3 regions of the Alistipes finegoldii DSM 17242 genome follow, and region 3 is predicted to be linked to each of the others. Evidence: riboswitches for the same ligand, from Rfam matches in the RefSeq annotation. Region 3 holds a riboswitch; each other region holds the start of a gene.
The links. Region 3 has a riboswitch for cobalamin ahead of ALFI_RS11050 (TonB-dependent receptor). Riboswitches for the same ligand answer to the same signal wherever they lie in the genome.

Region 1: another riboswitch for cobalamin. It lies ahead of ALFI_RS04860 (putative transporter); the one in region 3 lies ahead of ALFI_RS11050 (TonB-dependent receptor).
Region 2: another riboswitch for cobalamin. It lies ahead of ALFI_RS01955 (hypothetical protein); the one in region 3 lies ahead of ALFI_RS11050 (TonB-dependent receptor).

What each region holds. Positions count from the first base shown of each region.
Region 1 covers NC_018011.1:1,066,989-1,071,162, reverse strand. The annotation lists gene mobB (conjugal transfer protein MobB) at 1-800, shown strand, start outside; partial or broken gene ALFI_RS04865 (DUF2284 domain-containing protein) at 1,072-1,645, opposite strand; cobalamin riboswitch at 1,733-1,928, shown strand; gene ALFI_RS04860 (putative transporter) at 2,073-3,755, shown strand; gene ALFI_RS04855 (hypothetical protein) at 3,853-4,174, shown strand, end outside.
Region 2 covers NC_018011.1:441,663-445,836, reverse strand. The annotation lists gene menA (1,4-dihydroxy-2-naphthoate octaprenyltransferase) at 1-317, opposite strand, end outside; gene ung (uracil-DNA glycosylase) at 530-1,192, opposite strand; cobalamin riboswitch at 1,635-1,848, shown strand; gene ALFI_RS01955 (hypothetical protein) at 2,028-3,467, shown strand; gene ALFI_RS01950 (M56 family metallopeptidase) at 3,840-4,174, opposite strand, start outside.
Region 3 covers NC_018011.1:2,532,806-2,536,979, reverse strand. The annotation lists gene ALFI_RS11060 (relaxase/mobilization nuclease domain-containing protein) at 1-943, shown strand, start outside; gene ALFI_RS11055 (hypothetical protein) at 962-1,582, shown strand; cobalamin riboswitch at 1,609-1,822, shown strand; partial or broken gene ALFI_RS11050 (TonB-dependent receptor) at 1,947-4,025, shown strand; gene ALFI_RS11045 (DUF5074 domain-containing protein) at 4,038-4,174, shown strand, end outside.

The DNA.
Region 1 (4,174 bases), 1.5 Mb from region 3:
GTCGTTCTGCGGAAATTACCCGCGATTTGGAACATAAGTACAACCTCCATCCGGCGGTCAAAGGTCAGGAACAGAGGGACACTCCCGATCTTCGGAAAGTAAATTATAAGGCGGGAAACGTCAAACAACAGATCTCATCCGTCGTCAGGTTGTGCCTGCGGAATTATAAATGCTCGTCCTACGGCGAGTTCCGCACGCTGCTGGAACTGTTCAACGTCTCAGTCGAGGAACGTACGGGAACGATCGAAGGCAGAAATTATGCGGGTATTGTCTACGGAGCCATGACCGACGACGGCTATGGAACGGGTACGCCCTTCAAGTCGAGTAAAATAGGGAAAGACGTAGGTTATAATGCCCTGCAAACGTATTATGCAAAATCAAAGGAAAAACTGAAAGCACCGGGAGCGCTCGACCATTTGCGCCATACGGTCAAAGATGCCATGAGTTCGCACAATACACGGGACGAGTTCCGGCAACTGTTGAAGGTGGACGGTATCGACACTGTATTCCGTATCAACCCCGTGGGCAGAATCTACGGCGTAACGTTTATCGACCACACCAATGGCATTGTCGCCAACGGTTCGGTGCTGGGAAAAGAATTCTCGGCCCGTGTTTTCAACGAGCTGTTCCCGACCTCCCAAAAAGAAGATCAACACGCGGAACGCCAATACGAACAACGAAGCCGCACGGCAAATCCTGTCTCAGGAGTTGTCGACACGCTGTTGGACTTGGCCGATGCGCGGGCTTATGAAGAACAGCAAAGAATCCAGCGACGGCGGCGAAAGAAACAGCGGTTTTGACCTATTCTTCCATGGATGCTCGCTACATCCGATTGCCTTTTGCGTAGCCCGTGCCGCTTTCCATCCGGAATACCGCCCGCTCCTGCAAACTGCCCCGTAAACCACTGTCAACACATACACCGCATCATATACCGTCCCGCCTGATGCCTTCGATAAGAGGGTAGGGCGCCGGAGCTTATCTGCCGAGTACAAAGCGTTCACCAGCTTCCGGGTAAGATGCTTTTCACACAAGACCCGGACATTCCTTGACTGACCTTGACTGAAACGGCCTTTATCCGTTCCATATTACATTATCCGCATTGTGGAAGAATCCGCAAACAAGAGTCAGATACTCAGGCAGCCGTCCCTCCTCGCCCCATTTTAGTTCGATGCCGAACAGTTCGGAGGTTGTGCGTACGATGTCGAATCCACACGCTTCGAGCGACGGCCTCACCAAGTTGGGATGACGGCAGGGCTTTCCATCAGTGCGCGTGCAGGTTCCCTTCGGGCAGTAAAGACAGCTTCCGACATAGGTAAACGCTCGTCCGTCGTATTGGTGTTCCATTTCGAGTAGCCGCTGTTCGAGCCGGATACGTTCGGCGCGGATCAACGTCATTGAATCCGAGATCGGAAGATTGGGAACGAGCGGGGTGATTTTTGTGGCGACGAGCAATGCGGAAGTATATTCCGCAAAGTATTCCCCGACATCGAATCGGAATGGCGGACACCCCCAACTGCGGCCGTAGTTGGGGGCAGGCGATACAATAATTCCCGATACGTTCGACATCGCGGAAGCGCGCAATGTAGTCGGAAACGGACAGCGATGCAGTAAAATCTTCGGCCGTGTAGCAGGGATGGAATTCCATAAGATAAAAAATAAACGTTTCTTCCGACTTCATCGGTTTTGCAGTGAAAAAATCGGAGTTCGAAATGGCATTTCAAAATAAACCGTTATCTTTGCCCTCAGATTTGGTTTCCTGTTCCCCGTACAGGGGAGGGAATGAAAAGGGAATCGGGTGTAAATCCCGGACAGTCCCGCTGCTGTGAAGCTCCGCAGAAAGTTCCGAACATCTTAGCCACTGGTCTTACGACCGGGAAGGCTTCGGAACAGGAGTCAGTCAGAAGACCTGCCAGATCGATTCGACGTCGGAGGACCCCGAGGAATGGGCATTCGATATCGGTTGTGTATTGCATGATAATTTTAATTCCGAGGTTGTTCTTGGGGCTGCTGTGCCGTTTTCGGCACACGGGTTTCGCTTTGCGGGGACAGCTCGGCCTAAAACGGGATTCGGTATGGAATTGCTCGAAAGGTTGTTGTTTGGTTCCGAGTCGCTTTGGGGAGGCGGTGTGGCTCATTCGGTGCTGGTGCTGGCGTTGGTCGTCGCCTTCGGCATTGTTCTGGGCAAGGTGAAGGTTGCCGGAGTGTCGCTGGGCGTAACGGGCATTCTGTTCGTCGGCATTGCCTTCAGTTATTTCGGCATGAACATCGACCAACATCTGATGCACTTCCTCAAAGAGTTCGGCCTGATTCTCTTCGTCTATTCTATCGGTTTGCAGGTCGGACCGGGATTTTTCTCCTCCTTCCGCAAGGGCGGCATCACGCTCAACAAACTGGCTGTGCTGGTTGTGGCACTCGGCATCGTTACGACGGTTGCCCTCTATTATGTCACCGGACTTCCCATGACGACGATGGTCGGCGTGATGTCGGGCGCCGTTACGAATACGCCCGGTCTGGGCGCCGCGCAGCAGGCTTTCAGCGACATGCATGCCGGGGCCGATGCGCCTGATATCGCAATGGGTTATGCGCTGGCTTATCCGCTCGGTGTCGTCGGAGCCATCCTGACCCTGCTGGCACTGCGCTGCCTGCTGCGCATCGACGTGCGGCAGGAGGAAGAGGCGGCCGGGCTGGGCACGGACGTTCTGAAAGACCTGACGACCCGGCGGATCTCCGTCGAAGTCTGCAATCCGGCCATCGAGGGCAAAAGCATCTCCGGAATACGGCATCTGGCCCTGCGCGACTTCGTTGTGTCGCGCATCTGCCGTCCGGGCGGAGCTCCCGAACTGGCCGACGCTGCGACGACGCTCCGCTGCGGCGACCGGATTTTGCTCGTGGCGGCGCCCAAGGATGTCGAGGCGCTGGTCGCTCTGCTCGGCCGCGAAGTGGACGCCGAGCAGATGATACAGGACCCGAAGATGATCTCGCGGCGCATCCTGATCACCAAACCCGAGCTGAACGGCAAGACGCTCGCCGAACTGCGCGTCCGCTCGTCGAGCGGCGTCACCATCACGCGCATCAACCGTTCGGGCATCGACCTGGTGGCGGCGGGGAACTTGCAGTTGCAGCTGGGCGACCGGGTGACGGTCGTGGGCTCCGAACTGTCGGTGGCCCATGCCGAACGGCTTTTCGGCAACTCGCTCAAACGGCTCAACCATCCCAATCTGATCCCCATTTTCATCGGCATTGCGTTGGGTGTCGTCCTGGGCAGCATTTCGTTCTGGATTCCGGGGGTGCCCCAGCCCGTGAAACTGGGGCTGGCCGGCGGTCCGCTGATCGTCGCCATCCTGATCGGCCGCTACGGGCCGCATTACCGGCTCATCACCTACACGACGATGTCGGCCAATCTGATGCTGCGCGAAGTGGGCATTTCGCTCTTCCTCGCGGGCGTGGGGCTGGGTGCGGGCGAGGATTTCGTGCCGACGCTCGTCGCGGGCGGATATGTCTGGATCGCCTACGGCGCCGTGATCACGGTCGTGCCGCTGCTGCTGGCGGGCATTTTCGGACGCTATCGCTACAAACTCAACTACTATACGCTGATCGGCGTGCTTTCGGGCGCCTCGACCAATCCGTCGGCGCTGGCCTATTCGACCGAACAGACCACCTCCGACGCCCCTTCGGTGGGATATGCCACGGTCTACCCGTTGTCGATGTTCCTGCGGGTGTTGGCGGCTCAGCTTTTAATTTTGATTTTCAGATAACCCCAAAAAGGCGCGGCGAACAAAGACCCGTTACTGCCATAACAAGTCATTGCATAGAGATTAGTAGTCGGCCGCGCCTTTTTCTAAAATAACAGTTATGAATATCTTACTGTATGGAGTTCCGGCCGCGACGGCCGAAGAAATCGCCGGACGATACGGCCTGAAAGTGGTGAATTCACCCGACAAGTTCGACGTGTCGGGCACGATGATGCTGGTTCCGCCGATCGATGCTCCGCGCTACCTTCTGGCTTTCTACAACGCCATGCTGCGCCACGAAGAGGATGTCGATGCGGTCATTATCTGCGGTGCGGAATCCTGTGCCGTCGTCAGTACGGTGCAGTATTGCACCCCGCAGGGGAAATTCTTTACCATATGCGGCGATCTCGACGGAGAGGAGCTGGAGTCGGAACTCTGTGGGC
Region 2 (4,174 bases), 1.6 Mb from region 3:
GCCGCGGTCGTCAGGGCGATTCCGCGACGCATGGCGCGGGGTGTGATCCAGCCCTGCGCGCAGGCCCGTTCGGGTCCCAGCCGGTCTTTGCCGTCGGAGCCTTTGAGGTAATCCCAGAGGTCGTTGATGAGGTTGGCGTCGATCTGCATCAGGAAGGCGAACAGCAGGCACAGCACGGCGGGCAGCAGGTGAAAATCTCCGTCCGAAGCGGCTAAAGCGCAGCCCAGCATCACCGGTACGGCGGCTCCCGTCAGCGTCTTGGGCCGCGCCGCGAGCATCCATGCCCGAAACGAATTGGTGGCTGTTTGTGTTTTCATGTTTCCGGAGCGGACTTATGCGCTGCGTGTGGTTTTATTGCTGTATTGTTTGGGCGGATAACCGTTTTGCGGCTCCTTCCGGGGCAGGGCGTAGTCAGACGATCCCGGATTGGCGCAGGCCGAAGTCCCCGCGCCGCCTGAGGTGGCGGAAACTTCCGACCGATACGACGACCGATAAGACGACCGGCAAGACCGGACCGGCAGGCGACGGTTCACCATACGATCGGCTCCTTGCCGATGCTGCGGAGATATTCGTTGGCGCGCGAGAAGTGGCGGCAGCCGAAAAATCCGCGGTAGACCGAGAGCGGCGACGGGTGTACGGACTTGAGGATGAAATTCCGCTGCGGGTCTGCGATAGCTCCCTTTTTCTGGGCGTAACTGCCCCAAAGCATGTATACGACGCCCTGTTTGCGTTCGGAGATCGCGCGTACCACGGCGTCGGTGAAGGTTTCCCAGCCGCGGCCCGCATGCGACGCCGCTTCGTGTGCGCGGACGGTCAGCACGGCGTTCAGCAGCAGTACGCCCTGCTCGGCCCAGCGGTCGAGGTTGCCCGTCGCGGGAGGGGGCGTCCCGGTGTCGTCGGCGACCTCCTTGAAGATATTCTGCAGCGAGGGCGGGAACGGCACGCCGTCGCCTACCGAGAAGCAGAGCCCGTTGGCCTGTCCGGGACCGTGGTAGGGGTCCTGACCGATGATGACCACTTTCAGCTTGTCGAACGGGCATTTGTCGAAGGCGCGGAAGATGTTGCTGCCGCGCGGATAGATGCGCCGCGTGGCGTATTCCTGCCGTACGAACTGCGTGAGGTCGGCGAAGTAGGGTTTTTCGAATTCGGGAGCGAGCAGCTCTTTCCAGTCGGGGGCGATCTTTACATCCATGTTGCAAGGTGTGTTAAAGTGGTGTAAATGTAGTAAAAAGTCGGCAAATTCCAGTTGTTTTCGCTGCCGATATAAGGAAAGGGGTTTTGTTTTTTGCGCTTTGCCTGCTGACTGCGCGTGCGCGGATGCGGAAAAACCGCCGAAAGGGGCCGTGACGCTGATTTATATGATCGGCGACGGCTTGGGGCTGACGCAGGTCTCGATGCCGGTGATCGGGGGCGGTTACGTACCGAAGGCATTCGACCGTGCGCAGGGCGCGGCCCTGATTCGGACCCGCCGGCCGACAACCGCGTGCCGGACTCCGCTGCGGCGTGATGGACAACACCGGACAGGTCCGGCGGATCATGGCGCCGCTCGGACCCGGCGGCTGACGGTACGGAGGGGATTTGTGCCGCAACCCGAATTCCGGCTGCGTTTTTTTTGTTTATTTGAGGGATTGTGCTACCTTTGCTTTCGCTACGGTTTCCCGGTCCCTTTGCGGTCGCCGGGAATTAAAAGGGAATACCGTGAGAATCGGTAACAATTCCCGTTGCTGTGTGCCCGGCTTTCTTGATTGAAAGTATTTTCCGGCATTCTTGGCCACTGGTCCTCCGCGGACCGGGAAGGCGCCGGAGAGAAGGGCGAGTCAGAAGACCTGCCGTCGCGATTATACGGATTTCGCTTCTACGGTGAATGGAGCAGGTCTTGGGTCATTTTCAACCGAACGTATTGAGTGTGTCGAAAACAACCTCGGATGCCGGACTGCGCGCGCTTTGTTGCGTGTGCGTCGGAGTGTGCCTTTTCATCTTTGCGGTCCGCCGGAACGGAACAGTGTTCAACCAAAAACGGATAAAAGATGAAAAAACTGATCTTAGGATGTTTGCTGGCCCTGTTTGCATCGGGCTGTAACGACAACGAACCGGAACAGAAACCGGTCGAACTGAAAATCTCGTTCGCCGGGGAGAATCCCGTCGAATTTACGGTCGGGGAGCAGAAGCGGCTCGCCTTCACGGTGACGGGCGACGATCTGGAGGGGCTGACTTTCGCCGCCGAGCCTGATGAGGCCCTCTCCGGTTGGACGGTTGTCGTCTCTGCCGGGCGCGAGGGGGATGCCTACGCAGGCGCGCTCGATGTTACGGCGTCCGCAACTCCGTCGGAAACGGCCGTGACGCTGACCGTCACCGACCGCAACGGCAAGCCGTGGAGTGCGACTACGCCGACATTGACGGCCGTGCAGGCGCCGGTGACGGCCATCGACCTGAGCCGGGACGGAACCGCCAACTGCTATATCGTCAGCGAGGCCGGCGATTATATGTTCGACGCTGCGGTGCGTGGCAACGGCAGCGGAGACGATGCCGCGATCGCGCTTGCCGACGGCATGAAAGCTGACTGGCTTTGGGTGACGAAAGGGCTGGAGCAGGAGATTTCGGCGGTTTCGCTCGATGCCGGAAAAGGCCGCATCTTCTTTACGGCGGCAGGCGCCGCGAAGGGCAATGCCGTCATCGCGCTTGCGGATGCCGCGGGGGAGATCGTGTGGAGCTGGCATCTCTGGTTCACGCCGGAACCTCGGAGGGTGACCTATGCCAACGGCCGCGTATTGTTGGACCGTTCGCTGGGAGCCGTCGGCACGACGCCCGGATCGGCCGAGGCTTACGGACTCTATTACCAGTGGGGCCGCAAGGACCCGTTCTGCGGGGGTACGGCCCCCGAAACCTCGGCGACTGCTTTTGCGCAGGCGGCGAAAAATTCGGTCGTCAATCCGGCCTTCGCCGATACGCATGCGTGGAAGCAGGAGAGCGGGGCGGCCGTTTCGACACTGGAATACGCCGCGGCGCATCCGCTTTCGTTCCTTTCGAACAAGGGTGCGACCGGAGTTTACGACTGGCTGGCCAAGCCCCGCGCCGATTTGTGGAATACCGCGAAAACCTGCTACGATCCGTGCCCCGTGGGGTATAAGGTGCCGGACCGCGATACGTGGGACGATTTTGCGGACGATCAGGACCGCTATGTGGACGGAACCTCGGAATGGGATGGGGAGAAGTACGGCATGACCTACATTTTCGGCGATCTGAGGGACTGGTACCCGACATCGGGTTACCGTAACCGCGACAAGGGCAATCTCGCCGGTCTCGCTACGACCCGTACGGGGCATTACTGGTCCAACTATCGTTCGGGAAACACGATCTCTTGTTTCTATATTTCGAAAAAGCTCAGTACGGGCAAACTGCTCCAGCCGCAGTCTTCTTCGAAATCCGATGCGGCATACGGCTATAACGTTCGCTGTTGCAGGGAGTAATCCGGAGCGGCGGAGTCGCAGAGCCGTTCGGAGATAGGGCTGAAAAGTCCGGAGCGGCCGGGGCGGTCTCGCAGGTATCGCTATTCGGCGGTCCGGCAGGCCGATAAAAACGGCGTCCACTGAACTCAGGGTGGACGCCGTTTCCGCTTATGGTCGGTTCGGTGGCTTGGGAAAGCCGGGGCAGTCTCTGAGGACTGCCGGCGGGGGCTTGAAAATCCGGATCGGATGCCGGTCCGCGGGATCTTGGCTTGGGAAAAGCAGGCCGGGCGGCCGATTCGTGGAGCCGGTTGATTCGGGGAATCCGGGCCGATCGGTTTGGGGAATCCGGGTTATGGCGCCGCGCAGTCTGCTTGGTCGGAGCCGGTTGAAAAACTACTTTCCGGATTCCGGGGCCGGCGTATCTGACGCTTTCGTAAGACGGAAGTCCACGGGGAGCGTATATTTCACGCGCACGATCTGTCCGCGCTGTTCGCCGGGTTTCCACTTGGGCGAAGAGGCGATGACGCGGCGAGCCTCCTCCCAAAGCGACGCGTCGGGCGATTGGAGCTTTTCGATGCTGCTTACCGAGCCGTCCTTCTCGACGACGAACGACAGCACGACACGTCCTCCGATCCCCTTTTCGAAAGCTTCGGCCGGGTACTTTACGTTTTTCTGCACCCATGCCCGGAAGTTGCCGAGGTCGCCGTACGGGGCGGCGGGATCTTCGG
Region 3 (4,174 bases):
CAAAGACCAGACCATGCTCAACCCACGGCTGAAAAACAATGTCGGCCATATCTCCTTGTCTTTCTCACCCAAAGACGCCCCGCGGATGACCGACGCCCTGATGACGCAGATCGCAAAGGAGTATATGCAAAAGATGGGCATCACCGATACGCAGTATCTATTGGTGCGCCATCTCGACCAGCCCCATCCGCACTGCCATCTGGTCTACAACCGGGTCGGGAACAACGGGCAGACCATATCGGACAGGAACATCAAGATCCGCAACGCCAAGGTCTGCCGGGAGCTGACCGAGAAGTACGGATTGTATCTCGCACCGGGAAAGGACGACGTACGGCGGGAGCGGCTGCGCGAACCCGACAAGACCAGATACGAAATCTACGATGCGATCAAAGGCTGTCTGCCCAAATGCAAGAACTGGAACGAGTTGGAAGGTAAATTAAAGGAACAGGGCATCAACGTCCGCTATAAGTATTGCGGAAATACCAACCGCAAGCAGGGTGTCCTCTTCTCGAAAAACGGCTTCGAGTTCTCCGGATCGAAGATCGACAGGGCATTCAGCTTTACGAAACTCGACAACCGGTTCACCCACCTGCAACAGCAGGCGCTGCATCGGGCCGAGCTCCTCGGAAACCTCTCGGCGGCGGCAGGCAATTACCGTTCGGCATTTGCCGGGTTGTTCGGCGGCATGGGCGGCGGTACGCGCGAAGAGCCTGCGGCGCCTAGCCCCGGCGGAAAGATCGACGCGATTCCGCTTCCGCCGGCCAGTTCGCCGGTCGGAGTATCGGCCGCACAGTTGCAGCGCAAGCCGGGAGAAAGTCCCGAAGAGCATATAGCACGAATCACGGCGCTGCTCAACGCCGCAGCCGAAGCAATGGCCATCGCCGCGATGGAACGCCGCCGCAAGCTCGAAGAACAGAAAAGAAGAGCCAAAATGAAAATATAACCTTAAAACCGGAAAACCATGAACAACGAAAATAAGATCGACCTCTCGATCGAGATGTATGAAGACCTCAAGGAAACGCTTGTCAAAACCATCAAAAACGCCAAGGCAGGCAGCGCAGGAAACGCAGGTTTGGAGAATGTCCAGCTTGGACGGATCGAACGGCTGATAGAGGCCGCGGAACGCTCGCAAGGGCAGATCGCACAGCAGCTCGAACAACTGCAACGGAATACGGCCTTGTCCGGAGCAAAAACCGAGCAGATGCAGGAATTTACCGACAGATACAACGCGTTGCTGGCGCAGTTAGCGGGGAGACTGGAGGTGATCGACAAGGAGAATCGAACAATAATTACTGAAGTTCTAAGTTTCAAAAAGTCTTTATCCGAATTCAAGAACGAAGTTGATACGACGAAATTCGAAAAGCTCGCCAACAATACATTATGGGAAATGAAAACCCAGATACGCTATCTCAAACAACCACCTATCGTTCTGAGAACAATCGTATTTCTAACCGTATTATCAATTTTGACAATATTGGCAACCGGGTATTTATATAGAGATCGGAACGAATGGCGGGGCGAAGCTACATATTGGTATAAACAGAGCGACCAATATAAAACGACACAGACTAATAAAAAATAAAAACATTTTTTATTACTGGTAAATTTTGTATCTTTGCCACGCAAAGGTTCGGAAAGAAGGCCATATGGCCTCCGATCGATTAAAAGGGAATGCCGTGAAAGTCGGCAACAGTTCCCGCTGCTGTAAGTTCCTGTCCGGAAACGGACACATGAGGGATCGACAATCTCAGCCACTGGTGAAAACCGGGAAGGCGTCGTAACCGGAATAAGTCAGAAGACCTGCCTTGCATGACAGATTGGTTTCGCAGCCTGCGGAGAATGGGCGTGAATCGATAATGCATGTAAAGCACTTTTTCATTTTGTTTCGTTGCATTGCGGCTGTGGAATCAATGGTTACCGAACAAACTATTGATACCAAGCGCATAATGAAGCAATTCTACCTTTCGATCCTATGTCTCGCATTTATTGCGGGGGGGGGAATTTCCACAGCAGTTCAGGCATCCGATAAAGCCGATTCCACCACGAACCGGCGTTACGTCGGAAAACTGGACAGTATCCAGAAAATCAACGAGGTCATCATCGTCGGCACCCCCGTCATTCCCAAATACCGCGAAGTCATCCCCGCACAGGTCCTCAAGGAGGTCGACCTGCAACGGCTGAACAGTCTTTCGGTGGCCGACGCCATCCGCTATTTCGCGGGCGTGCAGCTCAAGGACTACGGAGGTGTAGGCGGACTGAAGACCGTCAACATCCGCTCAATGGGCACCAACCACATGGCGGTCTTCTACGACGGAATCCAGTTGGGCAACGCCCAGAACGGGCAGGTCGATCTGGGGCGCTTCTCGCTGGACGACGTGGAGGAAATATCGCTCTATAACGGACAGAAGAGTGACATTTTCCAGTCGGCCAAGGATTTCGGGGCCTCGGGAACCATCTACATCACTACGCGGCGCCCCCGCTTCGAGGAGGGCAAGCGGGCCAATTTCAAGGCCACGATGAAGACCGGCTCGTTCGGGCTCATCAATCCCTCGATGCGCTACGAGTATAAGATCTCCGACGCCGTCAGCTCGTCGTTCAGCGGCGAGTGGATCAATGCCACCGGCCGGTACAAATTCCGCTACCGCCGCCGCAACACGCTGGGCGAGATCGCCTACGACACAACGGCCTACCGACAGAACGGCGACATCAACGCTACGCGCATGGAGGCCGGACTCCACGGCAAGATGGCCGACGGACAATGGACCGTGCGGGCCTACACCTACAACTCCGAACGCGGCATCCCGGGAGCCATCGTCAACAACGTCTTTCGCCATGGTGAGCGGCTGTGAGACACCAACTCGTTCATCCAGGGAACGCTGACCAACCGCTGGTCGAAGAAATTCCGCACGCTGTTCAACACCAAGTACGCCGCCGACTACACCCATTACGAGAATCAAGACGCCAAGTTGATCCAAACCAAGAACACCTACAAGCAGAAGGAGTTCTATTTCTCGTGCGCTAATCTCTACAACATCTTCGAACACTGGGAGGTGTCGCTGGCCTATGACTTCCAATGGAATACGCTCGACGCCACTTTTTACATGCCCACAGAAAGCGATGGCACCTTCCCCTTTCCGACGCGCTATACCCATATGGCCGCATTGGCCACGGCATTTGAATGGGGACGGTTGAAGATGCAGGCCAGCGTGCTGGGTTACTTTGTCCACGAAAAGGTCGAGCGCTTCGAAGCCCGGCCAGACAAGGCTGTGGCTACCCCGGCGTTCTTCGGATCGTTCAAAGTGCTGAAAAACCACGACCTCTCTGTACGCGCCTTCTACAAACGGATGTTCCGTATGCCGACCTTCAACGACCTCTACTATACGGACATGGGCAACGCCTTCCTCAAGCCCGAATATGCCGAACAATTCAACGTCGGCCTGAAATACACGCGCAATTTTGAGAAATCGCCTTTCATGCGGATGCTCGACGTTTCGGTCGACGCCTACTACAACAAAATCACAGATAAAATCATCGCCTATCCCAAGGGACAGCAGTTCCGCTGGACGATGCTCAATCTGGGCGAAGTGGAGATCAAGGGCGTGGACGCCGTGCTGAACGCCCTGTTCACGCTCGGCAAACTGGAGGTGACGACCAAGTTCCAGTACACCTATCAGGAGGCCATCGACATCACCGACCCGGCCGACACCTACTACCGTGACCAGATTCCCTACATCCCCTGGCACAGCGGCTCGGCCATCCTCGCGCTGTTCTACAAGGGGTGGGGGCTCAATTACAGCTTCATCTACACGGGCCAGCGCTACAACCAGCAGGAGAACATCCCGCGCAACCACACCCAGCCGTGGTACACGAGCGACCTCTCGCTGCAAAAGACTTTCAAGATCCGCACCCGAACCCTCAAGGCCACGGCCGAGGTTAACAATCTTTTCGGACAGGATTACGACGTGGTGCTCAACTATCCGATGCCGAAGACCAACTTCCGGTTCGTCGTCAGCGTCGATCTCTAACCTCCGCGAGCCATGAAAAGGTATCTCTTCATCGTTTTGGCCGGCTGCTGCCTCGCCGCCGGCTGCCGGAAGATCGAACTGGTGAACCCCACCGAGTATGAGGTGTTGCCGTTCGGGGAGGATCCCGACGCCGATCCGATCGGCATGTA